3 regions of the Sphingomonas sp. Leaf4 genome follow, and region 3 is predicted to be linked to each of the others. Evidence: riboswitches for the same ligand, from Rfam matches in the RefSeq annotation. Region 3 holds a riboswitch; each other region holds the start of a gene.
What was found. A riboswitch is a leader RNA that binds a small molecule or an ion and turns the genes downstream of it on or off. The one in region 3 is predicted to bind cobalamin.
Positions count from the first base shown of each region.

Region 1: another riboswitch for cobalamin. It lies ahead of LRA89_RS16210 (putative oxygenase MesX); the one in region 3 lies ahead of LRA89_RS20225 (acyl-CoA thioesterase).
Region 2: another riboswitch for cobalamin. It lies ahead of LRA89_RS17085 (TonB-dependent receptor plug domain-containing protein); the one in region 3 lies ahead of LRA89_RS20225 (acyl-CoA thioesterase).

Region 1 is NZ_CAKLBB010000011.1:34,669-44,670, reverse strand. Features, by position in the region: gene LRA89_RS16235 (MFS transporter) at 1-436, opposite strand, end outside; gene LRA89_RS16230 (TonB-dependent receptor) at 586-2,796, shown strand; gene solA (N-methyl-L-tryptophan oxidase) at 2,802-3,983, shown strand; gene LRA89_RS16220 (RNA ligase RtcB family protein) at 4,129-5,280, shown strand; gene prfH (peptide chain release factor H) at 5,277-5,906, shown strand; cobalamin riboswitch at 5,948-6,170, shown strand; gene LRA89_RS16210 (putative oxygenase MesX) at 6,298-7,275, shown strand; gene LRA89_RS16205 (methionine synthase) at 7,472-8,506, shown strand; gene LRA89_RS16200 (bile acid:sodium symporter family protein) at 8,503-9,501, shown strand; gene LRA89_RS16195 (flavin reductase family protein) at 9,498-10,002, shown strand, end outside.
Region 2 is NZ_CAKLBB010000012.1:98,392-108,393, forward strand. Features, by position in the region: gene LRA89_RS17060 (PAS domain-containing protein) at 1-2,440, opposite strand, end outside; gene LRA89_RS17070 (sugar kinase) at 2,550-3,551, opposite strand; gene kduD (2-dehydro-3-deoxy-D-gluconate 5-dehydrogenase KduD) at 3,548-4,303, opposite strand; gene kduI (5-dehydro-4-deoxy-D-glucuronate isomerase) at 4,317-5,156, opposite strand; cobalamin riboswitch at 5,513-5,734, shown strand; gene LRA89_RS17085 (TonB-dependent receptor plug domain-containing protein) at 5,923-7,854, shown strand; gene LRA89_RS17090 (ABC transporter substrate-binding protein) at 7,827-8,675, opposite strand; gene LRA89_RS17095 (FecCD family ABC transporter permease) at 9,098-10,002, shown strand, end outside.
Region 3 is NZ_CAKLBB010000026.1:2,702-12,703, reverse strand. Features, by position in the region: gene LRA89_RS20235 (acyl-[ACP]--phospholipid O-acyltransferase) at 1-3,251, opposite strand, end outside; gene LRA89_RS20230 (TetR/AcrR family transcriptional regulator) at 3,404-3,997, shown strand; gene LRA89_RS20225 (acyl-CoA thioesterase) at 4,056-4,841, opposite strand; cobalamin riboswitch at 4,948-5,153, opposite strand; gene LRA89_RS20220 (amidase) at 5,183-6,748, opposite strand; gene LRA89_RS20215 (hypothetical protein) at 6,952-7,215, shown strand; gene epsC (serine O-acetyltransferase EpsC) at 7,348-8,265, shown strand; gene LRA89_RS20205 (phosphate/phosphite/phosphonate ABC transporter substrate-binding protein) at 8,270-9,061, opposite strand; gene LRA89_RS20200 (fatty acid desaturase) at 9,054-9,908, opposite strand; gene LRA89_RS20195 (FAD/NAD(P)-binding protein) at 9,949-10,002, opposite strand, start outside.

The DNA.
Region 1 (10,002 bases), on a different contig from region 3:
ACAGGCTGACCGACACTCCCGGCCGCGCCGACCGCGCCATCAGGCCATAGGCGACGGCACAGGCCAGACCCTCGCCCAGCCCCGACAGCGCGCGCACGCCGATCAGCACCCCGTAATCGGCGACGAAGATCGTCGCGATATTGCCCGCGACCATCACCGCCAGCCCGGCGTGCAGCAACGTGCGTTCCCGCGCGCGCGCCAGCAGCAACGGCGCGAAGGCGGTGGCCAGCAGGATGCCGCCCATGTTCGCCGAGACGACCGCCCCCGCCGCCTCCGGCCCGATGCCGAACTGCCGCTGCAACGCGGCGACCATCACCGGCATGACGTCGGGCAGGGTCACGGCGATCAGCGCGACCGCGACCGCCGCCCAGTCGCGCGGTGCCAGCCCCGTCCAGAACCGGAACGGGTGGGCGCGTGTCGAACCGGGGACCGCCATGGCTTTCATCGGCGCGACGATACACAGATGTATCGCAGATGCCAAAACCGGCGAATAGCTAAGCTTTAATCCCCATCACATTCGTATGCGTTGACGATACACCTGTGTATTGTTCTGCTGGCGGTGCAATGGTAACGACGGGGTGGGCTATGCGAAACATCGGGAAAAATGGCGTCGCGCTGGGTGCGATCATCGCGGTGGCGGGGTGGAGCGACGTGGCGCAAGCGCAGGCCGCCGATCCCGCGCCCGTAACCGATGTCGCCGATGCGCCCGGCGACATCGTCGTCACCGCGCAGAAGCGGGTCGAACGGCTGATCGACGTGCCGGTATCGGTGACGGCGATCGACGCCACCGACCTGACGCGACAGAATCTGACCCAGCTTCGCGACTATTTCGACCGGGTGCCCGGGCTCAGCTACACCGGCGGCGGCGGCTTCACCACGGTCGCGCTGCGCGGCATCACCACCGGGCGCGGGGCCAATCCGACGGTGTCGACCACCGTCGACGATACCCCGTTCGGATCGTCGTCCTTCGCCGGCTATGGCGACCGGCTGACCCCCGATCTCGATCCGTCGAATCTTGAGCGGGTCGAGGTGCTGCGCGGGCCGCAGGGCACGCTGTACGGCGCGAACAATCTGGGCGGGCTCATCAAATACGTCACCGCCACCCCCGATCCGTCGCGCACCCGCGCCGCGTTCGAATTCGGCGGCCAATCGATCGCGCATGGCGACGATGGCGCCTTCGCGCGCGGATCGGTGAACCTGCCGATCGTCGCGGACCGGGTGGCGGTGCGCGTCAACGGCTTCTACCGGCAGGACCCGGGGTTCATCGACAACACGCTGTCACGGGTCGACGACGCCAACAGCGGGCGGGTATGGGGCGGCCGTGTCGCGCTGTTCGCCCGGCCGGTCGATGCGCTGACCATCACCGTGCAGGCATTGACGCAGGACCTGTCGGGCACCGACGCCCCGACCGTCTTCCTTGCCGGCAACGGATCGTCGCCGTTCGGCCGCTGGGCCGCGCCGCTGTCGGCGCGGCCGGTGCCCTATGCGGTGCGCAACCGGCTGTACCAGGGGCGGGTCGCATGGGATCTGGGCGGGGCCGAGCTGAGCTCGATCACCGGCTATGGCGAAAGCCGCTACAACACGCCGACCGATTCGACCGACCGGTTCGCCGCCGTGCTGACCCGCTTCGGCTATCCCGGTCGCCGCGCGATCCTGAGCAACACGATCAACACCGACAAATGGACGCAGGAAGTGCGCCTCGCCTCGCAGCCCGGCGGCACGATCGACTGGCTGGTCGGCGGCTTCTACACCGATGAGGATACGGTCGCGCTGCAAAGCCTCGACGCGCTCGCCGGCGGCGACAGCGCGAACCTGTACGCCGGCAACATCCCGTCCACCTTCCGCGATCTTGCCGCGTTCGGCACGCTCACCTGGCACTTCACCCCGGCGTTCGACGTCCAGTTCGGCGGGCGCGTGGCGGAGAACCGGCAGGTGTACCGCCAGGCGCTGTCGGGGCCGCTCAACGGCGGCACCACCGCCAATGTCCAGCGCTTCCGCGAAACCGCCGCGACGTGGCTGGTGTCGCCGCGCTGGCGGATCGGCCGCGACCTGACCGCCTATGCCCGGATCGCGTCGGGCTATCGCCCCGGCGGCCCCAACACCAACCTGCCCAGCCTGCCGCCGTCGTTCGACAGCGACCGGACGACCAACTACGAACTGGGGCTGAAGGGGCTGACCCCCGATCGCCGGATCGGGTTCGACGTCAGCCTGTTCTGGATCGACTGGACCAACGTGCAATTGTCGGGGAACGACCCGACCAGCGGCTATCTGTTCTACACCAACGGCAGCCGCGCGCGCAGCCGTGGCGCGGAGGCGAGCGTCGACCTGCGCCCGTGGGACGGCGGCACCGTCGCGGTCACGGGCGCCTATACCGATGCCGCGCTGACCCGCGACCTGCCGGCGGGCCGCACCGCCGCGCTGTTCGGGACCGAAGGCGACCGCTTGCCCTACAGCGCGCGCTGGGCGGGATCGGTCGCCGCCGATCAGGACGTGGCGCTGGGCGACGACGTCACCGGCTTCATCGGCGGCACGGCGGTCTACAACGGCCGGCGCATCGCCGAATTCCAGGCGCGCGCCGGCGTGCCGCGGGTGGTGCTGCCATCCTATGCCACGCTCGACCTGCGCGGCGGCGTGCGCAGCGGCCCGCTGGCCTTCACGGTGTTCGCGCGCAACGTGACCGACCAGCGCGGGCGTCTGGGCGCGGCCTATCGCACCGCCGCGACCCCGGCGAGCGGCACCGCGATCAGCGTCATCACCCCGCGCACCATCGGCCTGTCGGTCGGCTACAGCTACTGATCGTCATGGCGAACCGGTTCGACGTCGCGATCATCGGGCTGGGCGCAGTCGGCAGCGCGACGCTGTTGCAGGCGGCCGAACGCGGGCTCGACTGCGTCGGCATCGACCGGTTCGTGCCGCCGCACATCTGGGGATCGTCGCACGGCGAGACGCGGATCACCCGCCGCGCGATCGGCGAGGGGCTGGCCTATGTCCCGCTCGCCCTGCGCAGCCATGCGATCTGGCTCGATCTGGAGGCGCGCACCGGCCGCACGTTGCTGACCGCATCGGGTTGCCTCGTGCTGGCCGAAGGCGGCGGTCCGGCGGCGGACAGCTTCCTCGGCCGCACGATCGCCGCCGCCGAACGGTTCGACATCGACCATGAACAGCTCGACGCCGACGCCATCCGCCACCGCTTTCCCCATTTCGCGCCGGGCGACGCCGACCATGGCTGTTTCGAACCGGGCGGCGGCTATCTCCATGTCGAACGCTGCATCGCGACCAACCTGATGCTGGCGCGGGCGGCGGGTGGCCTCTGCCGCTTCGGCGAGACGGCGGTGGCGCTGGACCCGGTCACCGGCGGCGTCGCCATCGAACTGGCCGGGGGCGAACGCATCACCGCCGCGCAGGTGGTGGTCGCTGCGGGAAGCTGGGCCGGCGCGCTGCTGGGGGAGCCGTTCGCCTCGCTGCTCACCCCGACGCGGCAGGTGATGCACTGGTTTCCGCTCGATCCGGTGCCGGCGCTGGCGGCGGCATGGGCGAACGGGCCGACCTTCATCTGGTCGCATGCCGACCGGACGCGCGATTTCTATGGCTTTCCCTCGATCGACGGCGGCTGCACGATCAAGACCGCCAACGAACAACCCCCGGTCCGCGTGACCCCCGACACGATGCACCGCACCGCCGGTCCCGACGAAGCGGCGGCGATGTACGCCGGGCATGTCGCCGGGCGGCTGCGCGGGGTGCGCGCCGATGCCGCGCGATCCGCGACCTGCCTGTATACCCAGTCGCCCGACGCGCATTTCGCGATCGGCGGCCATCCGGCGATGGACCGGGTGCTGGTCGCCTCTCCCTGTTCGGGGCATGGCTTCAAACATTCGGCGGCGATCGGCGAGGCGATCGCCCAGCGCCTGGCGGGCGAGGCGGACGCGATCGACCTTGCCGGTTTCGCGCTGTCGCGCTTCGACGCGGTCGCCCTGCCGGCGTGACGATCCCGACCCGCACGGTTGCAACGCCGCCACGACCGCGCTATCGGACAACCTCGTTTTCCAACCCGAACATAAGGAGTGAAGCCATGCGCGCAGCGACCGCACCCATCGCCATTCTCACTCCCCGGGTTCCGGAACATACGACATGGGCACTTCCCCCACGGGCGATCACGATCGCCTGATTTCCAGCGGTGGCGACGACGCCACGGCTTCTTCGACGACCATCCGCGTCATCGCCTCGTCCGATAGCTGGATCGAACAGGCGGCGATCGACCAGCTTCACCACACCGCCACCCTGCCCGGCATCGATGCCATCGTCGGCCTGCCCGACCTGCATGCCGGGCGCGGCATCGCGGTCGGCGCCGCCTTCTGGTCGCGGGCGTACGTCTATCCGCATCTGGTCGGCAGCGACATCGGCTGCGGCATGGGATTGTGGGCGACCTCGCTCACCCTGCGCAAATTCCGTCCCGACACCGTCGAGCGCAAGCTGCACGGGCTGGAGACCCCCCTGCCCGATGCCGCCGAGCGGTTGGCGGCGGCGGGGCTGCCGGTGATCGCGGGCGAGGCGCTGGGCACGATCGGCGGCGGCAATCACTTCGCCGAGCTGCTGCGCGTCGAACAGACGTTCGTCGCCGACGCGCCGCTCGATACCGCTGCGGTCCATCTGATGGTCCACAGCGGATCGCGCGGGCTGGGCCAGGCGATCCTCGACAATCACCGCGCCCGCCACAATGTCGCCGGGCTGATCGCGGGCGAGGCGGCGGGCGATGCCTATCTGGCGGCGCATGACGATGCGATACGCTGGGCGATCCTGAACCGCGCGGCCATCGCCGAACGGTTCCTCGACCGGATCGGCGGCGACGGCGTGCGCCTGCTCGACATCTGCCACAACAGCGTCACGCCGTATCGGGGCGGGTGGCTCCACCGCAAGGGCGCGGCACCCGCCGATCGGGGGATGATCGTCATCCCCGGATCGCGCGGCGACCTGACCTATCTCGTCCGGCCGATCGATGCCCGTGCGGGCGAGGCGCTCCATTCGCTGGCGCATGGTGCCGGCCGCAAATGGAGCCGGAGCGAGGCGCGCGGCAGATTGTCGGGCCGCTTCCGCATCGCCGACCTCGAACGGACCAAACTCGGCAGCCGCGTCATCTGCGAGGATCGCGACCTGATCTATGAGGAGGCCCCGCAGGCGTACAAGGACATCCATCAGGTGGTGCGCGACCTGACCGATGCCGAACTGGTCGAACCGGTCGCCACGCTCCGCCCGCTGCTCACCTACAAGACGAGGCGGCCATGAGCGAGATCATCCTGCACCTCTCCGCCGGTCAGGGGCCGGCGGAGTGCGAATGGGTCGTCGGCCGACTGGTCCGGGTCTGGGCGCGCGAGGCGGCGGCGGCGGGCCTCGTGTGCGAACCGGTCGAGCCGGTCGGCGATGCCGCCGCGTCGGTGCTGTTGCGGGTGGCGGGCGACGGCGCGGAAGCGTTCGTCGCCGCGCGGTGCGGCACGATCCGCTGGATCGGGGCCAGTACGCTTCGCCCGCTCCACCGGCGGCGCAACTGGTTCGTCGCCGCGACCCGCGCGCCCGCCGACGGCGACGTGCCCGCGCTGCGCGACGCCGACATCCGCTACCAGACGCTGCGCGCGTCGGGGCCGGGCGGCCAGCATGTCAACAAGACCGACAGCGCGGTGCGCGCCACCCATAGCCCGACCGGCCTCACCGCCTTTTCGCAGGAGCAGCGATCCCAGTTCGCCAACCGCAGGATCGCCCGGCTGAAACTCGCTTTGCTGTTTGACGCGCTGCGCGACGACCGCGACGCCAGCGACCAGCGTACCCTGTGGACACGCAACCGCGAGCTGGAGCGCGGCAACGCGGTCCGCACCTATCGCGGGGACCGGTTCGTATTCGACCATTCAACGATATAAACATATCTTTATATCGTCATTGACAGTCGTCGGGCGATGGTGTTGAAGGCGGTTGTCGAGGTTCCCCGTTCCAGCGATGGCGACGGGGCTAAGACGGGAAGCCGGTGATGTCTTGTCAGGGCAAAATCCGGCGCTGCCCCCGCAACTGTAAGCGGTGAGCGGCGGTTCCTTTTCGTGTCACTGGGCTTTTGACGAAGCCCGGGAAGGCCGGAACCGCCGTGTCGACCCGTGAGCCAGGAGACCTGCCTCCGACGCCATATGTTCCTCGGACGGGGGTTCCTCCGGTGGATCGCGCTTCGACGCCACGGCCCTGCGGCAATCGCCGTCCGGGTCGCGTCACGCCCTGCGCGTTCTGCCGTCGGCGCCCCCGTCCGGCAAAAGCAGGTGAGTCATGGCCGACGGCGGGTGTAGTTTCACGATCAGCAGCATGCCTTTCGACGAGGACTATCGGCCCGTCGACAACACGCGCATCACCACCAATTTCGCCAATCTGGCGCGCGGCGAACGGTGCCGCGAAAACCTGCGCAATACGCTGGCGATGATCGACAATCGCTTCAACACGCTGATGCACTGGGACAATCCGGCCGGCGACCGCTACGGCCTCGACCTCGACATCGTGTCGGCTGCGCTGACGATCGACGACGACGGGCGCGACCGGGCGTTTCCGCTGATCGAGGTGCTGCAGACGACGATCGTCGACAAGGTCGGCGGCGAGCGCGTGCCCGGCATGGTCGGCAACAATTTCTCCTCCTATGTCCGCGATTATGATTTCAGCGTGGTGCTGCCCGACCATCTGAAGCAGCATGGCGCCGGCGCGCCGGTGCGCTTCGGCGAACTGCACGGCAAGCTGTTCAAGCTGTTCCTGCACTCGGCGGCCTATCGCGAGCGGTTCGCCAAGCCGCCGGTCATCTGCCTCAGCGTATCGAGCCGCGAGGTGTATCACCGCAGCGCCAACGTCCATCCGATCCTGGGGGTCGAATATCGCAACGACCGGTCGTCGCCGACCGATGCCTATTTCGCGAAGATGGGGCTGAAGGCGCGCTATTTCATGCCGCCACACGCGGTCGCGCCGCTCGCCTTCTATCACAGCGGCGATCTGGTCGGCGATTACACCAACCTCGAACTCGCCAGCACGGTCGCGACGATGGAGACGTTCCAGAAAATCTATCGCCCCGAAATCTACAACGCCAATTCGGTCGCGGCGGAATGCTATCGCCCCAGCCTGACGTGGCAGGATTATTCGCTGACCCGCATCGTCTACGACCGCGAGGAACGCGCCCGACTGGCGGTCGAACAGGGCCGCTTCGCCGAGGAACAGCTCATCGCCCCGCACGGCGCGCTGCTCGAACGGCTGTTCTCGGACGCATAGGCCGGGTTCGGCGTCTCCCCTCCCTGACAAGGGAGGGGGCGGGGGTGGGTCGGCCGGTTGGGCGCGCTCCCGTTTCCTCGCAGGCCGACCCACCCCCAGCCCCTCCCTTGTCAGGGAGGGGAGCAGCGGTTCCGGCGTTCCGGGTCGAAGGTCGACCGGACGCAAGAGCGGCACCACGAATACAGGACACCCGATCATGACGATGTTGTTGCCGACCACCACTGCGGGCAGTCTGCCCAAACCGCTCTGGCTGGCCGAACCGGAAACCTTGTGGTCGCCGTGGAAGCTCGAAGGCGACGAACTGGTCGCGGGCAAGCGCGACGCGCTGCGCCTCGCGGTCGAGGATCAGCGGCAGGCGGGCATCGCCATCGTCGGCGACGGCGAACAGACGCGCCAGCATTTCGTGACGACCTTCGTCGAGCATCTGGACGGCGTCGATTTCGAGAAGCGCGAGGTGATGCGCATCCGCAACCGCTACGACGCCAGCGTGCCGAGCGTGGTCGGCGCGGTGTCGCGGCCGAAACCGGTGTTCGTCGACGACGCGCGCTTCCTGCGCGCGCAGACCACGCAGCCGATCAAATGGACGCTGCCGGGTCCGATGACGATGATCGACACGCTGTACGACGGCCATTACCGCAGCCGCGAGAAGCTGGCATGGGAATTCGCCTGCATCCTGAACGACGAGGCGCGCGAGCTGGAGGCGGTGGGCGTCGACATCATCCAGTTCGACGAACCGGCGTTCAACGTGTTCTTCGACGAGGCGAACGACTGGGGCATCGCCACGCTCGAACGCGCGGCGCAGGGGCTGAAGGCGCGGACCGCCGTTCACATCTGCTATGGCTATGGCATCAAGGCCAATACCGAATGGAAGAAGACGCTGGGGTCGCAGTGGCGGCAATATGAGGAAACCTTCCCCAACCTGCAGCGCTCGTCGATCGACATCATCTCGCTCGAATGTCACAATTCGCGCGTGCCGATGGAGCTGATCGAGCTGGTGCGCGGCAAGACGGTGATGGTCGGCGCGATCGACGTGGCGAGCGACGCGATCGAGACGCCCGAGGAAGTCGCCGACACGCTGCGCCGGGCGCTGGCGTTCGTCGATGCCGACAAATTATATCCCGCGACGAATTGCGGCATGGCCCCGCTGTCGCAGGGCGTGGCGCGCGGCAAGCTGAACGCGCTGTGCGCGGGCGCGGCGATCGTCCGCGCCGAACTGGGGGACCACGGTTGACGACACTCCTGCGCCGGCTGCGCCCCGACGGCTATATCGTCGCGATCATGGGCATGGTCGCGCTCGCCGCGCTGTTCCCCGCGCGCGGGCCGGCGAAGGACCTGCTCGATCTGGTGGTGCATGGCGCCATCGCGCTGCTGTTCTTCCTGTATGGCGCGCGGCTGTCGCGGCAGGCGATCTGGGTAGGCATGCTGCACTGGCGGTTGCAGGCGCTGGTGTTCGCCACGACCTTCGCCGTCTTTCCGCTGATCGGCCTGGGCATGATGGCCGCGCTCAAGGGCCATGTCGACGACGGGCTCGTCACCGGGCTGGTGTTCGTCGCGCTGCTGCCCTCGACGGTGCAGTCGTCGATCGCCTTCACCTCGATCGCGCGCGGCAATGTCGCGGCGGCGCTGTGCTGCGCGTCGTTGTCCAACCTGGTCGGGGTGGTGCTGACCCCGGTGCTGGCGACGCTGCTGCTCGGCACGGCGGCGGGCGGAATGTCGCTCGACGCGATCGGCGACATCGCGTTGCAGATTTTGCTGCCGTTCGTGGTCGGCCAGTGCGCGCGGCCGCTGATCGGCGACTGGCTGGCGGGGAAGAAGACGCTGACGATGCTGGTCGATCGCGGATCGATCCTGCTGGTCGTCTATGCGGCGTTCAGCGCGGGCATGGTCGCCGGCATCTGGAGCCGGGTGACGCCGCGGGACCTGGGGCTGGTCCTCCTGCTCGACGGTGCGCTGCTGGCGATGGTGCTGGGCTTCACCACCATAGCGAGCCGGCTGCTGCGCTTTTCGAGGGAGGACGAGATCGCGATCGTGTTCTGCGGTTCCAAGAAGAGCATGGCGAGCGGACTGCCGATCGCCAACATCCTGTTCCCGGCGGCCACGGTCGGGCTGATCGTCCTGCCGCTGATGCTGTTCCACCAGATGCAGTTGATGGTCTGTGCCGCGCTCGCCCGGCGCTATGCGCTGCGCACCGCTCCGGCCGCCATGCCGGCGGAGGTGGCGGCATGACCCCCGCCCCCGCCCCTTGCGCGATCGATGCGTTACGCGCGCCCGGCGACGACACCGACCTGCGCCGGCTGTTCGGCCACTTCCCGACCGGCGTCACCGCGCTGTGCGCGATGGACGGCGACCGGCCGGTCGGCATGACGGCCAGCGCGTTCGTCGCCATCTCGATCGCGCCGCCGTTGGTATCGGTGTGCATCCGCCACGGATCGGCGACATGGGCACAGCTTCGCACGCTGGGGCGGATCGGCATCTCGTTCCTCGGCCACGCCCAGGCCGCCACCGCGCGCCAGCTCGCCCGCCCCGGCGACGACCGGTTCGCGGGCATCGCCTATGACGTCACCCCCGACGGCGCGCTGTTCCTTGGGGATGCCACCGCATGGCTCGACTGTTCGGTCGAGCGCGAGATCGTCGCTGGCGATCACGACATCATCCTGCTGCGCCTCCACCGCGCCGCCACCGCCGGGGGGATCGCGCCATTGGTGTTCCACGCCAGCGGCTTCCACA
Region 2 (10,002 bases), on a different contig from region 3:
GCAGCGCCGGCCAGCGCTCGCGCACCCGCCGCGCCAGTTCCAGTCCGTCGACCCGCGGCATCACCACGTCGGAAAAGATGATGTCGAACGCCCCCGGCTCCGCCGCCAGCCGGTCGAGCGCGGCCTGCCCGTCGGGGACATGGACCGGGACGAAGCCATGTTCTTCCAGCGCCTGCGCGGTGGTGGTGCCGACGACCGGATTGTCCTCGACCACCAGGACGCGCAAGCCCTGCCCGCTGGTGTCGCCCGGATCGTCGCGCACCGTTTGCCCGGTCGGGGCCGGCGCATCGACCTGCGGCAGATACAGGGTGAACACCGTCGCGCCCGGCGTGCCGTCGGCACGGATTTCGCCGCCCGACTGTTTGGCGAAACCGAACACCTGGCTCAGCCCCAGCCCGGTGCCCTTGCCCAGCCCCTTGGTGGTGAAGAACGGCTCGAAGATGCGCGCCAGCACCTCGTCGTCGATCCCGCCGCCGCTATCCTCGATCGCGACGGCGACATGGGCGCCGGCGGGTCCGGACATGCCGGGGACCGCATCGACGCACGTCACCCGGATCGTCAGCCGCCCCTCGCCCTGCATCGCGTCGCGCGCGTTGGCGGCCATGTTGACAATCGCGGTATCGAACTGGTTGGGATCGACATCGACGAACGCCGGATCGCCGCTGGGGCAGACGACAACCTCGATCCGCGATCCGGCCAGCGTGCGGACGATGTCGCCGAGCGCGGCGATGGCGGCGTTCACGTCGAACACGCTGGGTTGCAGCGCCGATCGGCGGGCGAAGGCGAGCAACTGCCCGGTCAGGCTGGCGGCGCGATCGACAGTGTCGCTGATCGCCGAGAGATAGCGTTCGCGCCGCGCCTCGGTCAGCGTCGGCTGGCGCAGCAGATCGACCGAGGAGCGCACGATCGTCAGCAGATTGTTGAAATCATGCGCGACGCCGCCGGTCAACTGGCCGATCGCCTCCATCTTCTGGCTCTGGCGCAGTGCATCCTGCGCCGTGACCAGCGCGTGGGTACGATCGGCGACCTGTTGTTCGAGCGAGACGGCCAGCGCCGCCAGATCGCGTTCCGCCCGGCGGCGTTCGCTGGCGGCGCGGGTCCGCTCGGCCACCTCGCGGACAAAGGCGACCTCGTCGTCGCGCCACACCCGCGCCTCGCCATGATTGGCATAGATCAGCGCCACCAGCCCGCCCTGTTCGGTCAGCGGCATGTTGATGAACGCGCGCGCGTTGATCGACTCGAGCTGCGCCGCGGTGGCGGCGGTGCGCGGATCGAGCCGGGCATCCTCGACCACCGCCGTCTCGCCGCGCTTCAGATCGTCGATATAGCTGCCATAATCGCGAAAGTGCAGCGTCCCGGCGATAGTGGTGACGCCGGGCGCGTTCCAGTCGCGCTCGATCGTGATCGTCTCCGCTTGGCGGTCGACCACGCCATATCCCACGCGGTCGACCGCCAATGCCCCAGCGATGATACGCGCTGCGGCAACGGTCATCTCGACCGGATCGTCGAGCGGGCGCAACGTGTCGTTCAGCTCGGCCATCGCCGCGCGCATCGTCTCCAGCCGCTTGTAGGCGGTGACGTCGATCGACACGCCGGTCAGGCGGGTGACGCCGCCGTCGGCACCGATCGTCGGCTGCCCCCGGCTGGCGATCCAGCGACGCTCGCCGTCGGGCGTGCGGATACGCGCCTCATTCTCGAACGCTTCGCCGGCAAAGCTGCGCTCGATCGCGGCGAGCAGGGCGGCGCGGTCGTCGTCATGGACGATCGCCAGCACCTCGGCATGCGACGGCGGATAGTCCGTCGGAAAACCGCAGTTCGCCCGGCAGATGTCCGACATGGTGAGCTGGCAGGTCCCGCGCTCCAGCGCCCAAGTGCCGAACCGCCCCGCCTCCAGCGCGAAGTGCATCTCGCGCTCGCGCTCCTCCTGCTCGCGGAACCGCCCGGCGAGTTCGGCCATCAGCGCGGCGTTGCTCGTCTCCAGTCCTTCCAGTCGCTCACGCTCGATCGTCACGTCGACCTGGCTGGCGAAGAAATAGGCAAGGTCGCCGTTCGCATCGTCGACCGGGGCCAGCAGCAGGCGGTTCCAGAACGGATCGCGGTTCTTGCGATAGTTCAGGATGTCGATCTCGATCGAGGTCCGGTTCGCGACGGCGTCGCGGATGCGCGCGACACTCGTCGGATCGGTGTCGGGGCCTTGCAGGAAGCGGCAGTTGCGGCCGATAATCTCGTCGCGGGTATATTGCGTCAGGCGACAAAAGGCGTCGTTGGCGAACACCACCGGATTGTCGGGCAGGCGCGGGTCGGTGATAATCATCGGCATGCGCGTGGCGCGCACTGCCGCGACGAACGGGTCGGTGCCCCCCGCCAGTCCGGCGATCTCACGGGCGATGCGCCGGTCCTCGCGTGCGGCCGGTCCGGTCGCGCCCTCGCTATCGCTCACGTCACCTCGCATCGGTCCAGAAACGCGGGTTTCCCCCGCCCGTTCCTTGCCGGTTCGCCTGTCCCGGCACAAGCGTCGGTTCGGGATGGGCTTTTACCCGGAAACCGGTTTAGCGCCGGACGTCGAGGCCGCCTTCGAGGAAGGCATCGATGTCCGCCTGCCGGAACAGGCTGGCGTCGCCGGGTAGCGAGTGTTTGAGCGCGGCGACGGCAAGGCCCCAGCTCGCGGCGGTCGCCTCGTCCTGCCCTGAGATCAGCGCGTGGAGCACGCCGCTGGCAAAGGCGTCGCCGCCGCCGATGCGGTCGACGATGCCCGAAATCGCGACTTCCGCGGTCTGGACGGCATGGGTCGGCGTGTCGATCCGCGCCGACAGCCGGTGGTGGTCGGCGTCGTCGACGTGCCGCGCCGTCGAGGCAATGTGCTTGAGGTTCGGGAAGGCGGCAAAGGCGGCCTGCGCCGCCTCGCGCCGGCGATCCTCGCCATCGCCCGAAAATTGCTCGCCGAGCAGTAGCGATACGTCACGGTGGTTGCCGAACAACAGGTCGGCGAGGCCCACCAGCCGGGTCAGTACCGCGCGCGGATCACTGTCCCATGCGTCCCACAGCCGGGCGCGGTAGTTACCGTCGAACGAGACGGTCAGCCCCTTGGCGCGCGCGGCCTCGGCGGCGGCGATGGCGGCGTTGGCGGTTTCATGGCCAAGCGCCGGGGTGATCCCCGACAGGTGCAACCGGGTGCAGCCGTCGAGCAGCTTGTCCCAGTCCCATGCCGAGGCCGGGGTCGTCGCGAAGCTCGATCCGGCGCGGTCATAGACGATGTCGGAGGCACGCAGCCCCGCGCCGACGCTCAGGAAATACAGCCCCATCCGGCCGTCGCGGGTCAGCACCCGCGAACAATCGACCCCCTGCGCACGCATCGCCGAGACGGCACCGCGCCCGAGCGGGCTGTCGGGAACTGCGCTGGCGCAGGCGGTGGCATGGCCGAGATTGGCCAGACCGACCGCGACATTCGCCTCCGCCCCACCGACGTTCACGTCGAAGCGGCCGCTCTGCATCAGCAGTTCACGGCCCGGCGCGGTCAGCCGCAGCAACAGTTCCCCGAAACACAGGATCATCGCGCGAGCCACCCCCCATCGACCGCCAGGACATGGCCGTTTACATAGTCGGAGGCAGCCGAGGCAAGGAATACCGCCGCCCCGCCCAGATCGCCGGCATCGCCCCAGCGCGCCGCCGGGATGCGTTCAAGGATCTGGCGGTTGCGCGTCTCGTCCGCCTGCAACGCGGCGGTGTTGTTGGTGGCGATATAGCCGGGCGCGATGGCGTTCACGTTGACGCCCTTGGCCGCCCATTCGTTCGCCAGCAGCTTGGTGAGGCCGCCGATGCCCGATTTGGACGCGGTGTAGCTCGGCACGCGCACCCCGCCCTGAAAGGTCAGCATCGAGGCGATGTTGATGACCTTGCCCCGCCCCTGCGCCACCATATGGCGGCCGGCGGCTTGGCTGAGGAAGAAAACCGATTTGAGGTTGGTGTCGATGACCGCGTCCCAGTCCTCTTCGGTGAAGTCGAGGCTGTCGTTGCGGCGGATGATGCCGGCGTTGTTGACGAGGATGTCGAGCCCGCCGAGCGTGTCGAGCGTCTGCTCGACGACACCCTGTACGGGCGCGATGGTCGACAGGTCGGCGGAGACGATTTCCGCCTTGCGCCCGAGCGCACGCGCCTTGTTCGCCGTGTCGGTCGCGGGCGTGCGACCGATCAGCGCGACATCGGCCCCGGCGGCGGCGAGCGCCAGCGCGATTGCCTGGCCGATGCCGGTGTTGGCTCCGGTGATCGCCGCGACGCGGCCGGTGAGGTCGAAGGGGTTTACCATCGTTCTCAACCCTTTACGCGAGCTGGCAGATGTCGAGGACCTTCATGTCGGTATAGTCCTGGTTCTCGCCGGCCATCGCCCAGATGAAGGCATAGGCGCGGGTGCCCGACCCCATGTGGACCGACCATGGCGGGCTGATGACGGCTTCCTCGTTGCCCATGACGATGTGGCGCATCGCTTCGCCTTCGCCCATGTAGTGGAACACCTTGTCGTTCTCGGTCGGCAGTTCGAAGTAGAAATAGATTTCGCTGCGGCGCTCGTGGATGTGCGGGGGCATGGTGTTCCACACGCTGCCGGGCTTGAGCACGGTCAGGCCCATGACGAGCTGCGCCGAATCACACACGCCGGGGATGACGAGCTGGAAGATCGTCCGCTCGTTCGATTCCTCCAGGCTGCCGCGCTCCAGCGCATTGGCATCGGCGATGCCGAGCTTGCGGGTGGTGAAGCCTCTGTGCGCCGGGCACGATGCGATGTAGAAGCGCGCGCCCTGCCCGCCGAATTCGACGTCGGTCGCACCCATGGTGACGTAGACGCAGTCCTTGTTGCCGAGCGTGAAGCTCTCGCCGTCGACGGTCAGCGTGCCCTCGGCGTCGCCGACGTTGACCACCGCCATTTCGCGGCGTTCGAGAAACGGATGCCCCTCCGCCGACTTCGGTTCGGTCTGGGTCGGGAGCTTGACCGGAGCATCGCCCACCGCGACGCCGCCGATCACGAAACGGTCGGCGTGGGTGTAGTTCAGGACGCATTCGCCCTCACGGAACAGGCCTTCGATCAGATAGCGGTCGCGCAATTCCTCGTTCGAGACGCATTCCATCATGTCGGGATGGGTGGCGTAATAGGTGCGGTCGAACATGGCTCTCTCCTGACGTGGGAAACCGGTATCAATCGGGGTGTTCCCCGCTGCCGGCGCTGTGCGTTGAACTCGATAAACCCTGTCCTAATGCCGCCTGCCGCCCGCGTCGACCGGTTTTTGCGGAGCGTCCGGCCGTCGTTCGGGAGATCGTTGGAAATCCGCGATTTGTGGCATTCCACGGCGTAAATTCCGATGGATGAACTCCGCTTCCACAATGCGAACAGAAAATTCCAAAACCGGTGAAATGCGCGTGTTCAACTTCGCGATTCTGACACCGGTTTCCCCAAACTGCCCCCGGCCGGTTGCTTGCCATGGCCGGGCCGGCCGCGTAGAGGCCGCGCCGGTTCCGGCAAAATCCGGGGCCGATGCACGCCGGTGTTCCTTCGGGAGCTTAAAACGGGAATGCGGTGCGGGGACCTGTCCCCAAGACCGCGGCTGTCCCTGCAACTGTGAGCGGTGAGCGCGACTGCACGTTGGTCCCCGAACAGGGATCGACAGCCACTGGGGTTTCCCGGGAAGGCGTCAGACCCGCGCGACGACCCGCGAGCCAGGAGACCTGCCGGCGCGTGGTCGCTTCTGCCTTTGGCCCAGTGGAGGCCGGGGCCGGTTCTCCGTGTGGAGCGACGAACCCATGCGCGGCGGGGGCCGCACCGGGGTTGGTCGTGGGTCCGCGCGCCAGGGGGGTGCCGTCGGCCGCGCCACCCATGGCCGCAGCGATGCGGCCCGCCCCGCCGTGTCGCTCCTGCGCATCCCCGGGGAAGACCAGATGTTGAAGACCACGCTGACCCTGACCGCGCTGCTCGCCAGCGCGTCCGCCTTTGCCCAGGCGTTGCCGGGCGATACGCCGGTCGACGAGGCCGACCCGATCATCGTCACCGGCACCCGCGCATTGGATGGCACGCCCGCCGACCTGCTTGGGTCGAGCTACACGCTGCTGGGCGCAGAGGATCTGGAGAACCGCCAGACCCGTGTCGTCAGCGACATCCTGCGCGACGTGCCGGGCGTGGCGGTCAGCCGGTCGGGCGGGGTCGGCGGCTTCACCCAGGTGCGGCTGCGCGGGACCGAGGCGAACCACACGTTGGTCCTGATCGACGGGATCGAGGCGTCCGACCCGTTCCTCGGCGAGTTCGATTTCTCGACACTGATCGCCGACGACGTCGCCCGGATCGAGGTGCTGCGCGGCCAGCAGTCGGCGACCTATGGCTCGGACGCGATCGGCGGCGTGATCCATTACATCACCGCCAATGGTGCCGACGCGCCGGGCGTGCGCGGGCGGATCGAGGGCGGGTCGTTCGGCACCGTCAGCGGCGCGGCGCGGATCGGCGGCGTGGCGAGCGGCCTCGACTATGTCCTGTCGGGCGCGTTCCTCGACACCGACGGCACGCCATCGGCGCGGCGTGGCATCGGCGACCGTGACCTGAGCGCCGGCAACCGCCAGCTCGCGGGCAAGCTCGCCTATGAGCTCGCCCCCAATCTGCGCCTGTTCGCGACGGGCCGTTATGCGCGGTTGCAGGCCGATACCAACCCGCAGGATTTCGACTTCACCTCGCCCACCTATGGCTTCGTGGTCGACGGCAGCGACAGCACGACCTCGCGCAGCTTCCTGGGGCTGGCCCGCGCCGAACTCGATCTGATGGACGAGGCGTGGACGCAGGCGGCGACCGTCCAGTTGAACGACACCCATCGCAACAGCCGCACCGATGGAAACCTGACCTCCGACAATCGCGGCGAGCGGTTCAAGGCGGCGTATGATTCGACCTATCGACTGGTCGCGGGCACGTTGACCCACGCCTTTACCGTCGCCGCCGATTTCGAGCGTGAGCGGTTCCGGTCGGTCGCGGTGTTCGCGCCCTCGCCCGCCAACCTCGGCCGCAGCACCGACAACACCGGCATCGTCGGCGAATATGACCTGCGCGTCGGCGACAAGGCGGGCTTCGGCGCGTCGATCCGCCGCGACCTGAACAACCGGTTCGAGGATGCGACGACGTGGCGGGTGCGTGGCAGCTATGCGCTGTCGCCGCTGGTGCGCGTCCGCGCCGCCGCTGGATCGGGCATCAAGAACCCGACCAATTATGAACTGTTCGGCTTCGATCCGCGCAGCTTCATCGGCAATCCGAACCTGAAGCCCGAAACGTCGCAAGGCATCGAGGGCGGCGTCGACCTGACCCCGGCCGCCGGCGTGCGCGTGGGCGCGACGCTGTTCCGTTCGGTGCTGCGCGACGAGATCTATTCGACCTTTTCGCCGAGCTTCGTCGTGTCGCCCGCCAACCGGACGACGCGCTCGCGCCAGCGCGGGGTCGAGCTGTTCGCGCATGCGCCGCTGGGCTACGGCTTCGTTGCCGACCTCGCCTATACCTATCTCGACGCGATCGAGGCGGGGCGCGAGGAAGTGCGCCGGCCGCCGCATATCGGATCGGCGAACCTGACCTGGGCAGCGGCGGGCGATGCGTTCGGCGCGACGCTGACCGCGCGCTATAACGGCAAGAGCTTCGATTCGAACTTCACCAACCTGCCGCTGGGGCCGCGCGTGCGACTGGACGATTATACGCTGGTGAACTTCGCCGCCGATGCACGGATCATGGGGGCGCTGCGCGCCTTCGCGCGGGTCGAGAACCTCTTCGCCGCCAAGTACGAGGACGTGTTCACCTATCGCACGCCGGGCCGCGCGGCCTATGCCGGCATCCGCGCCGGCTTCTGACGATGGCTCGCCGCCGAACGCACCGCATCGGCCAACCGTTCGGCGGCGAGGACATAGGCGGGACCGCCGCACACGGTCCACGCCTGCGGCAGATCGACGCGGGCGAGGTCGGCAATCGCGGGATGGGCGAGCAGCTCGGTCCCGCGATCGATCACCTTGGGCGATTCGCTGCGCAGGAGAAGGTCGGGATGCGCCGCGACCATTTCCTCGAGCGAGAGTTGCGACAGGGCCGGCTTGCCGAGGCGGGTGGCGAGATTGACGAGGCCGACGCGGCCCATCAGTTCGTCGACCAACGTCCCGCTGCCGGTGAGGAACCCGCGTCGTTGATAGTCGGCGGCGACCTGTCCCCTGCCCGCCGCCTTGTCGATCCGGGCGAGGGCGGCGTCCATGCGGGCGACGAGCCGGTCGGCGCGGTCGCGGTGGCCGACCGCATCGCCGACCTGCCGCAGTTGCGCGACGATGTCGTCGTAGCGCGATACCCAGTTCAGGGGGACGGTGCGGAATTGCGTGTCCGGCAATGCTGCCAATGCGGGGGCGGGGAAGCCGGCGTCGCTGAGCACGAGGTCGGGGCGGATTTGGAGCAGGTCCTCGGCGGTGGCGTCGATGACCGGCAGGTGCGCGGCGCGCTTCGCGCCGGCGGACATGGCGGGGTCGCGCGACAGGCGTGTGAGACCGGCGATCTGATCGTCGTCGGCGAGTGCCAGGAGTTGCTGGTCGGCGCACAGGTTGAGCGAGACGATGCGGCGTGGCGGGTCGTGGCGCGGCGGTGCTGGGGCGGCGGTGCAGGCGGTGAGCAACAGGGGCAGGATCGCGAGACGCATCGCGCCATTGGCGGGGAATACGGCTTCGAGGCAAGCGGTAGGTGTTGGCTGGCGTCCAGGTGCGTCGGCTTTGCCCTCTCTCCTGACAAGGGGAGAGGGATACCGCAGCTTGCCAGCTTGCTGGCTAGCTGCGGTTGGGCGAGCCGAAGGCTCGCGCGCTCGCTGGTACGAGCGCAGGCCCCTCTCCCAGCTTCGACTAGGCCCTTGCTATGCAAGGACCAAGTCTGCGCATCCCTCTCCCTCTGCCGGGGGCGAGGGAGGGGTGTGCGTCGCTGCCTGCCGTACCCCCGCGAAGGCGGGGGTCCAGGGCCGCAGGAAACTACGGCCCGTGGTTGTGGCTCTGGGTCCCCGCCTGCGCGGGGATACGGTGAGGGCTTGAGGGTACGGAACCTCGGCAAGGGCGGGGGCCGTCGGATGTGGTGATGCGGGTAGTCCTCATGCTGGCGGTAATCGCCGCGGCCCTGCTCTCGCTGTGCGTCGGGCCGGTGGCGCTGGGCGTCGATCGTGTCGCGGCGGCGGTAGCGGGGCAGGATGCGACCGCCGCGACGATCCTGTTCCAGTTGCGCCTGCCGCGCACGCTGGTCGCGCTGCTGGTGGGGGCGATGCTCGGGATCGGCGGGGCGGCGCTGCAGGGCTATCTGCGCAATCCGCTGGCCGAGCCGGCGGTGCTGGGCGCGTCGAACGGCGCGGCGCTGGGGGCAGTCGTCGCGCTGTATTTCGGGTGGGCGGCGGTCTGGCCGCTGGCGTTGCCGGGGATGGCGATCGTCGGGGCGCTGGCGGCGCTGGTGCTGTTGTTCCTGCTCGCCGGGTGCGGCGAGAGTGCGCTGACGCTAATCCTCGGCGGGATCGCGGTGTCGATGCTGGCGGGTGCGGGGATCAGCCTTGCGCTCAACCTGTCGCCCAATCCGTTCGCGGCGATGGAGATCGCGACATGGCTGTTGGGGTCTATCGAGGATCGCTCGATGCAGCATGTGTGGATCGCGCTGCCCTGTGTCGCGATCGGGGCGGGGTTGCTGCTGGTCGATGCGCGCGCGCTCGATGCGTTGACGCTGGGCGAGGATGGCGCGCGGGCGCTGGGAGTCGATCTGGGGCGGGTGCGGCTGCGATTGCTGGGCGGCATCGCGATCGGCGTGGGTGGCGCGGTGGCGGTGTCGGGCGCGATCGGCTTCATCGGGCTGATCGTGCCGCATTTCGTGCGGCCGTTCACCGACCGCTCGCCCTCGGCGACATTGGTGCCCTCCGCACTGGCGGGCGCGGTGTTGCTGACGCTGGCGGATAGCGCGGTGCGGCTGATCCCGACGCCGACCGAACTGAAGCTCGGCGTCGT
Region 3 (10,002 bases):
ACGGTCGCGTCGGTGCGGGTGGTGAACAGCACCAGTTGCTCGCCCTTGCGCGGATCGGGCCGAGTGACGACCGCGTGGTCCGCGCCCGGCCATAGTTTCGCGGCATAGCCCTCGACCGCCGGGAGCGAGATCATCTCGCCGCCGATCTTGGCGAATCTTTTGGCGCGACCGTTGATCGTGACGAACCCCGCCGCGTCGATCGTGACAATATCGCCGCTATCGTGCCAGCCGTTCTCGGGCGGTTGCAGCAGTCCCGGCGCATCCGCCTTCAGATAGCCGGCCATGATGTTCGGTCCCCGGACGAACAGCCGACCGCCCGCTGCGATCCCCGGAACCGGATCGATCCTCGCTTCCATGCCGGGGAGCAGCCGGCCGACGCTGCCCGCCTTGAAGTGCATCGGCGTGTTGACCGCGATCACCGGCGCCGCCTCGGTCGCGCCATAGCCTTCGAGGATGCGCAGACCGAATTTTTCGGCATAGGTCGCGCGGGTTTCGGGGCGCACCCGCTCAGCCCCGGCAAAGATGTAGCGCAGCGAATAGAAGTCATAGCCGTGCGCCATCCGCGCATAGCCCGACAGGAAGGTATCGGTGCCGAACAGGATCGTCGCATTGGCGTCATAGGCAAGCGCCGGCACGATCCGGTAGTGCAGCGGACTGGGATAGAGCAGCGTCCGAACCCCCGACAGGATCGGCAGCAGCGTGCCCCCGGTCAGCCCGAAGCTGTGGAATACCGGCAGCGCGTTCAGCACCACGTCGCTCGAGTTGAAATCGATCCGCGCCGAGAGCTGGAGACAGTTGGCGAGCAGGTTGCGATGGGTCAGCACCACGCCCTTGGGCAGCCCTTCCGATCCGCTGGTGAACAGGATCACCGCCGGCGCGTCGGGCGATACCCGGTAGCGGCGATGACGCTGTCCCGCCCAGCGCGCGGCGATCAGCGCGCGCAGTTTGGCAAGCCGGCCGATGCTAGCACCGACATCCTCAAGATAGAGAATCCGCAGTCCCTCCGCCTCGAGTCCGGCAAGCACTTCGGACAGCTTGGCCTGCGCGACGAAGGCCCGCGCGGTGACGATCGTGCGCACTTCCGCCGCGGTGCAGGCCGCACGCAGACTGGCGAGACCGGCGGTATAGTTGAGCATCGCCGGCACCCGGCCGATCCCTTGCAACGCGAAGAAGCTCGCCACCACGGCGTTGACGTTAGGCAGCAGCAGCCCGACCGCCTCACCCGGCGCGGTGATCGGCGCGAACGCCCGGCCCAGCGCGATACTGCCGGTCAGCAACCGGCCGTAGCTAACGGACTCGCGCTTCACATCCTCGACGATCGGGGTACGGCTGCCGTGGATGTCGCTCGCGTCGACCAGCGCCTGATAGAGCGTGCGGTCGGTATCCGACGTGGCGAAGATCATGTCGCTCATCACGTCGTACAGCTTCGCCCCCGCCGCCGCGCGCCGCTGGCGGGCGGTGTCGCCCGTTACCTCGAACCGGCGCGGCGGCAGGATCGTCAGGTCGATCTTCGGGAAGGTCCTGAGCCGCACCTTGCCCTTCAGCCGCGAGAACGGGGTATATTGCGCGCCGGCGATCCGCACCGGCACGATCGGCGCGTCGCTCTTGTCGGCGACCATGCCGGGGCCGTCGAACACCTTCATCAACGCGCCGGTCACGGTGATGCGGCCTTCGGGGAAGATCACCAGGGTCCGCCCCTCGCGCACCGCCTTCACCATCGCCTTGGCCGCCATCGGGTTGGTCGGATCGACCGGAAAGGCATCGAACAGGCCAAGGAACGGCCGGACCCACCATGCCCTGGCGATGCGGGTGGCGACCGCGAAGGTCGGTTTGCCCGGCAGGAACGCGGCGAGCAGCAATCCGTCGAGGAACGAGACGTGGTTGACGACCACCACCGCCCGCTCGCCGGGGCGCGGCATGTTCTCCTGCCCATGCACGTCGACGCGGTAGAGCAGCACCAGCAGCGCCCGGATCAACGCCTTGAACACCGTTTCGGGCAGCAGCCAGCACGAGATCAACGCCACCGCCAGCGTCGCGAACCCCATCGCACCGATGACTCCCGGCACCGACGTGCCCGAGGCGAGCAGGCCGGTGACGACCCCGACCATCGCGACGGTGACGATCGCGTTGACGATGTTGTTCGCCGCGATCACCCGCGAGCGTTCGGCGGGTTCGCTGTGGACCTGCAGGATGGCATAGAGCGGCACGATGAACACCCCACCCGACAGTGCGATGCCCGCCAGCGCGACAAGGATATGCCAACTGCCCGGTGTGGTGAGAAACGCCGGCACGTCCGCGCCCGCCACGCCCGGCGCGAAGCCGCGCGTCGCGATCCACAGGTCGATCAGGAACACCGCCATGCCCAGCGCCGCCGCCGGAACGTAGCGCGCCGACACTTCGCCGCCGAGCAGCTTGTTGACGACCAGCGAACCAGTCGCGACCGACACCGAGAACACCAGCAGGAACAGTGTCACCACCCCTGCCCCGGCGTGCAGCGTGCCGCTGACCAGCGGTGCGAATTCGGACAGCAGGATCGCGCCGATCGCGAAGAACCAGCTAATGCCGAGGATCGCCAGCCACACCCCGCGCCCGGCCCGCGCGACCGACAGGATGTCCCAGGTGCCACGCCACAGGTTGCGGTCGATCCGCACCCCCGGCGCCTGCGACGGGGCGGACGGAACGGCAAGGCTGACGAGGAAGCCGAGCACGGCGATGCCGACCGCCACCAGGCCCGCCTCCCATGCCGGAAGGATGCCGCCGAGCAACTGCCCGCCGAGGATCGCGAGGAACGTCCCCGCCTCGATCAGCCCGGTGCCGCCCATCAGTTCATGGCTGCCGAGCTGTTGCGGCAGGATCGAATATTTGACCGGCCCGAACAGCGTCGAGTGCACCCCCATCAGGAACAGGCAGGTCAGCAGCACCGGCACCGACTGAAACCAGAAACCGGCCAGCGCCAGCGTCATGATCGCGATCTCGGCCGCCTTGATCCAGCGGATCAGCCGCGCCTTGTCCCATTTGTCGGCCAACTGCCCGGCCAGCGCCGACAGCAGGAAATAGGGCAGGATGAACAGCCCGGTCGCCACCGTCGCCAGCAGCTCCGCCTTGTCGGGCGCGGCGCGGTACAGCGTGAAATTGGCCAGGAACAGCAGCGCGAACTTCAACAGATTGTCGTTGAACGCGCCCAGGAACTGGACGGCGAACAACGGTGCGAAGCGGCGCTTGCCCAGCAGCGACAGATCAGGTGCGGACATGATCAAAAGCTCCCTCGAACGTGAGCGATAGCGGCAAAAGCTTAACGGGACCGGCCGGGCCGATCCGATTACGAGTCGCGATCATAATGATAAATGAGCATCGCTCAATATAATAATTGGACGGCGCTCAATTTTAGTTTTAGAAAGGGGGCATGGGCCGCCGATCCGATCATAGCCGCAGCGAACTCGAAACCCTGATCCTCGACGCCGGGTCCGGCCTTGTCGCCGAAGTGGGGTTGAGCGGCTTTTCGGCACGCGAGGTGGCACGGCGGATCGGCTATTCGATCGGCACGATCCACAATGTCCACGGCACCGCCGACCGGCTGATCGCGGCGATCAATACCCGCAGCTTCGGGCTGTGGGCGGCGTATCTGGAAGAACGGCTGGCAGCCGGCGATGGCGATCGGATCGCGGCGCTGGTCGACGGCTATTTCGGTTTCGCGCGCGAGCACACCCATTTGTGGACGGCGATCTACGACCACCGCCTGCCGCCCGACATGAATCTGAGCGAAGCGGATGAGACCGGGCGCGGCCTGCTCACCAAGATCGTCGTGCAGGAGGTCGCCGGGGCGCTCGGCCGGCCGATCGACGACGCGGTGGTCGCACTTGCCCGCTCGCTGATCGCCACCGTTCACGGCCACTGCGCCTTCGCGATCAGCGGCGCATGGGAATTGATGGGCGAGGCTGCACCCGAAGCCGCCGCGCTGGCGCGCGTGCGCGAAACGCTGGCGGCGGCAGGGGGGTAGCGGCCGATCACGCTACCTCGAAACCAACGTCCTTTGCCAAGGCGACGGTTTCACCAGCCTAACCGCCGGAAAACGGCGTCGCCCGGCCAGCCGCATCGACGCTGACCATCGTGAACAGCGCGGTGGCGGCGTGCCGCCTTGCCCCGGTCAGCAGGTCCTCGGCGGCGAGGTCGACGCCGATCCGTACCGAACTGCGCCCCGCCATCCGCACCTGCGCGCTCAGCTCGACCATTTCGCCCTCGCGGATCGGCGAGGTGAAATCGATCCGGTCCGATGCCGCCATCACCATCACCCCGCGCGCATGGCGGGTCGAGGCGATGAACGCGGCCTTGCCCATCATTTTCAGCGCATCGCCACCATACAGCGTGCCGTAATGGCTGGTCTGCGTGGGGAACACGATGTCGACCATGCGCAGCACGTCGGTCGGTTCCTCGTCATACGCCGGCACCGGCGGCAGCGGCAGGCGAACCCCGCCATCCTTCACCGCGACCAGCGTGAAGCGCCCGCGCGTACACAGCCGCCGCTCACCCGACACCGGCGCCTCGGCGACCAGCTCGACCTCGACGTCGAGCGAACTGGTGCCGACCCGCACGACCCGCCCGGTCACTTCCACAATGTCGCCGTGGCGGGCGGGCTGCGCGAAATCGATCTTCTGCGACGATGCGGTGACGAACGACGCGCGGCCATGGCGCGAGGCGGCGAGGAACGCGACCTTATCCATATGCGCCAGCGCCACCCCGCCGAACAGCGTGCCGTGATGGTTGGTATCGCCGGGAAAGACGATGTCGACCAGCCGGACGGGGCTGGCCGGCGGTTGCAGGTCGAAGGATGGGGTGTCGGTCACGGGCGTTCTCGATACTGGAGCGGAGACGCGGACCGGACGCGATGCGATACCGCCGGACACACCGACGGCGGGCGATGACGCGACCCGACCGGGCACCCCGCCGGTGAGTGGTATGGCGTCCAAGGCAGGTCTCCTGGCTCGCGGGTCGGTGCGGAGCGACCCGGCCTTCCCAGCACGCGAGGCACCAGTGACACGCAGGGGGTCGTCCACTCGCCGCTTACAGTTGCGGGGGCAGCGCCGGCATCGCACCGGCTTCCCGTCTTAGCTCCGCCCGGCGACGCCGGCCGAAGAACCTCGAACCCCCTGCCCTTCGGCCGGTGCGTCCCCCGCGTCAACCGCGATCAGTCGCGCGCCGTCCCCGGATTGTCGGGCACATGCTCGGCATAGGTCGGCGCGACCCGCGCGGCGGCGGCCTGTTCATAGGCATAGCCCGCGCCGATCAGCAGCGCATCGCTGTTCGCCGTTCCGATGAACGACAGCCCGACCGGCAGGCCAAGCGCCAGCCCCATCGGCACCGTCAGATGCGGATAGCCCGACATCGCCGGCAACTGGCTGGCCGACGGGCCGGAGAACTGGTCGCCGTTCACCGGGTCCGACAGCCATGGCAGCCCATAGGTCGGCGACACGATCGCCTGCGCGTTCGCCGCCGTCAGCACGCCGTCGATCGCGCCCGCCGCCCGCGCCTGCCCATCGCTGCGCGCTTTGCGATAGGCGGGATCGTCCAGCCCCGGCATCGCCTGCGCCGCGACGAACAGCTCCTGCCCGAAATAGCGATGCTCGCGTGGCGCTTCGCGTTCGTTGAAGGCGATCACGTCGGCCAGCGTCCGGGTCCGCACACTCGCCGGGGTCGTCGCCAGATAGGCGTCGAGGTCGGCCTTCAACTCGGCCTTGAGCACCGTCAGCTCCTGCTCGCCCAGTCCCGGCAGGTCGGGCAGCGTCGCCTCCACCAGCACCGCGCCCGCGCCGCGCAGGCAACCGAGCGCACGGTCATAGGCGTCGGCCAGCGCCTTGGGCATCGCCGGGCGCAACACCGCGATCCGCATGCCGCGCAGCGCGCCCGCCGACAGGCCGGCGGCATAGTCGCGCCGCCGGGTGTCGGCACTCTGCGTCGCCGGGTCGGCGGGGTCGCTGCCAGCCATCGCGGTCATCAGCAGCGCCACGTCGCGCACGCTGCGTCCCATCGGCCCTGGCGTATCCTGGCTATGGCTGATCGGCACGACATGCGTCCGGCTGACGAGGCCGATCGTCGGTTTCAGCCCGACCAGCCCGTTCATCGCCGAGGGACAGACGACCGACCCGTCGGTTTCGGTGCCCACCCCGATCGCCGCGAAACTGGCGGCGATCGCCGCGCCGGTGCCCGACGACGACCCGCACGACGTCCGATCGAGCGCATAGGGATTGCGCACAAGACCGCCGACCGCGCTCCACCCGCTCATCGAGGCGTTCGAGCGGATGTTGGCCCATTCCGACAGGTTGGTCTTGCCGAGGATCACCGCGCCCGCCGCGCGCAGCCGCGCGACGACCGGCGCATCGCGCCCGGTGCGATTGTCGGCGAGCGCGAGGCTGCCGGCCGTCGTCGCATTCTCGCGCGTCTCGATATTGTCCTTGATGAGCACCGGTATACCGTGGAGCGGTCCACGGAACTGCCCGGCGCGCCGCTCGGCATCGCGGGCGCGCGCCTCGGCGACTGCCTGCGGGTTGATCGCGATCACCGCGCGCAGGCTCGGCCCCTTGCGGTTCATCGCCTCGATCCGCGTCAGATAGGCGCGGGTCAGCGCCTCGGCGGTGGTGCGGCCGGCGGCCATGTCGTCCGCCAGCGCGGAGGCGCTACGTTCCTCTACCCGGTCCGTTTGCGCCATTGCCGGGGCAGCCACCAATAACCCGAATAGTACCGCGGCCTTGCGCATATCGATCCCCGTCCAGCCATCATCGTCGGCGAGTGTCGGCCAAGCCAGCATTCTTGTCACGTCGCCTAAAGGTAAACATTATCCCACTAAACGAATGGGAATAGTGCCATCGTCCGCCAGCCGGCTAGGATAGCCCTACCGCCAGCAAAGGCGGCTCGCGACGCCGGGGGCGACCGCGACCGGCGAATTTCGGGAGAAGCAGGTTGAAGACCATCGTTGCAGCATTCGGACTGGTTCTGGCGGCGGGCGTCGCCGGGTGTTCGGGATCAAACGGCGTCGACAATTCGGTCGCCGAAACCAACCTGACGACCATCGACGAGCTGCCGGCGAACGATGCGGCCTTCGGCAATGACGCCGCGCTGCTGAACGACACCGCTTATGGCAACGCCGGCGAGCCGCTCGAAGGCGCCGGGCTGAACGCTGCCGACCCGATCGGCAATGCGATCGAGAACGGCGCCGGCCTCTGATTTCGGCGGCGGCCGCCCACGGCCGCCCGCCACCGTCAACGCTCTGGTGAGGCTCCCTAAGCGACCAAGCGTAGCCTCAAGGCCGGGCGATCCGTCGCCCGGCCGCTTTGTATCCGACGAAGGGGATGCCCGATGACCGCCGATGCCGATCATACCCAAGCGGTGCAACAGGCAGTGCGCGCGCTGTCCGCCGCGCGGGCGGCATGGCGGCATGCCCAGCCGAGCCGCCCCGCCCCGGCACGCTTTCCCTCGCGGGGTCCACTGGCGCGCGCGGTATCGCTGCTCGCCGACGCGCTGTTCCCGGCGCGGATCGGCCGGTTTCGCGGCGATGCGGCGGACGAGGACGCCTTCGTCGCCGACCGGATCGGCGAGGCGCTGCACCTGATCGAAGACGAGATCGCACAGGAACTGGCCTATTGGCACGACGTGCAGGGGCTGGTCGCCGGGGCGGACCGGCCGCGCCAGATCGTCCGGCTGTTCGCCGGCACGCTGTCGCGCATCCGCTCGCTGCTCGATACCGATGTCGCGGCGATCTTTCGCGGCGATCCGGCGGCGCGCAGCGTCGATGAAATCCTGATCTGCTATCCCGGCGCCACCGCGATCCTGCACCACCGGATCGCGCATGAACTCGATTCGCTGGGCGCGCCGATCGTCGCGCGGATCGTGTCCGAACTCGCCAACGAACGCACGGGAATCGACATCCATCCGGGCGCGACGATCGGCCCCAGCTTCTTCATCGACCATGGCACCGGCGTGGTGATCGGCGAGACGGCGGTGATCGGCGCGCGCGTCCGCCTCTATCAGCATGTGACGCTGGGCGGGCGCGGACGGCGCGCCAACGGCCACGAACCCGAACGCGGCCCGCATGGCGAACGCGAGGCGCGCCATCCGATCATCGGCGACGACGTGCTGATCTATGCCGGGGCGACGATTCTGGGGAGGGTGCGGATCGGCGACGGCACAGTGATCGGCGGCAACGTGTGGCTGCTGAGCGACGTACCGCCGCGCAGTCTGGTACTGCAACCCGAAGCGGTCGTGGCACCGCGCTGACGCTTCAGGCGAGGACCGGGTAGCCCGCCGCCCGCGCGGCGGCGTCCTGTGCCAGAATATGCTCGCGCAGACCGGGCCGGCTCGCGACCAGACCGGTGATGCCCAGTTCCTCCGGCGCGTCGGCCACCGCCCGTTCGAGCGCGATCCGCAGCCGGGCGACGACCTCGATCGGCGTCGCGGCGGCGGTGACGAACGCCGGGGTCGCGGCCGGCGCGCTGCGGGCAAGCACGCGCAATCGTCCGGTCAGTTCGGGTTCGAACCGGGCGAGCGCGGCGAACGTCACTTCATCGATCGATGCGACATCCGCCTCTTCGTTCGCGACCGCCCGCGCGCTCTCGCGATGCGCCCCGGTCGTCACGATATCGCCGAAGAACCGCCCGCCCGACGCCAGCGGCGCGACCGCATCGCGCAGCAGCGCCACGCCGGTATTCGACCCCGCATCGTTGATCGCCACCCGCCGCCCGCGCAGATCGGCCAGCCCGGTCGCGGGATCGCCCTGCCGCACCACGATCAGGCTGCGGTGTTCCCCCGCGACCTCGGTCCCGGCATAGGCCGGATGGCCGAGCAGGCGCAGTCCACTATGCTCCAGCGCCCATGGCCGGGTGCAGATCATGCCGAGCAACAGCCGGGGATGGCCCCACACCGCCGCCGTCACCACCCCGCGCGTCAATGTCGCCGGCACCACCCGCCGCACGCCGACATCGCGCAGGTGATCGCGGATCGTCGCCCACAAGCGATCGTTCGCCGCCTGCTGTCCGCCATGGTCGTACATGCCGAGCCATGCGATCTCATCCACGGGGATGGCGCACCGCGTCATGGGCATGGAACGCGAACCGGCGGATCACGTCGCGATAGCCGCGATAGCGCGGCTCGCCCCGTCCGTGACGCCGCGCCTCCACGGCGGGCAGGCGATACCACGGTGCGCCCGGATCGGCATGATGCGCGGCATGAAGATTGTTGTTGAGGAACAGCAGGGCCAGCGGCCCGCGCGACACCACCGTCGCCGCGCGCGACGGCCCCGGTGCATCGGCGCGATGTTCGGCATAGCCGCGCAGCAACGACGCCGCCTGCCCCGGCAACACGAAACAGGCCAGATAGGTCAGGATCGGCAATTCGACCACGCGCAGCCACGCCAGCACCAGCGCGACGCCGATCAGATGCGGCCCCCATTCGCGCGCGAACGCCGCCGGCTGCCGCCATGCCCGCGCGGCTTCGTCGGCGAGGAACAGCGCGATGCTGGCGACCGGTCCGACGATCATCTGCCCGACCAGCGTCGATCGAACCCGCGCGATCCGCGCGGTCAATCCATCGCCCGCGACATAGCGCGACTCCGGGTCATGCCGCGGATGCGTCGGCTCGGGCGAGCGATGATGCGCGACATGCGTCCGGCGATACACGCCATAGGGCAGCCACAGCGACAGCGGCACGCCACCGATCAGGTCGTTGACCCGGCGATGGCGCGTGGGATGACCATGGATCGTCTCATGCTGCAACGATCCGTGCCAGCCGAGGAACCAGCCGCCCGCCAGCATCAGCAACGGCACCGGGATCAGCGCATGCGCCGCCGTCACCGCCATCCATCCGCCATAGATCGCCACCGCCAGTGCGAGCGTCGGCCATTCAATCCCAGTCGTCCGTTTCATATTCCCATCATATCGATGGGATAAATAATGACAACCCCTGCTACAGCCCCTCGCCGCCGACCCAGTGGGTGTTCGCGAGGCTCCGGGCGAGCGT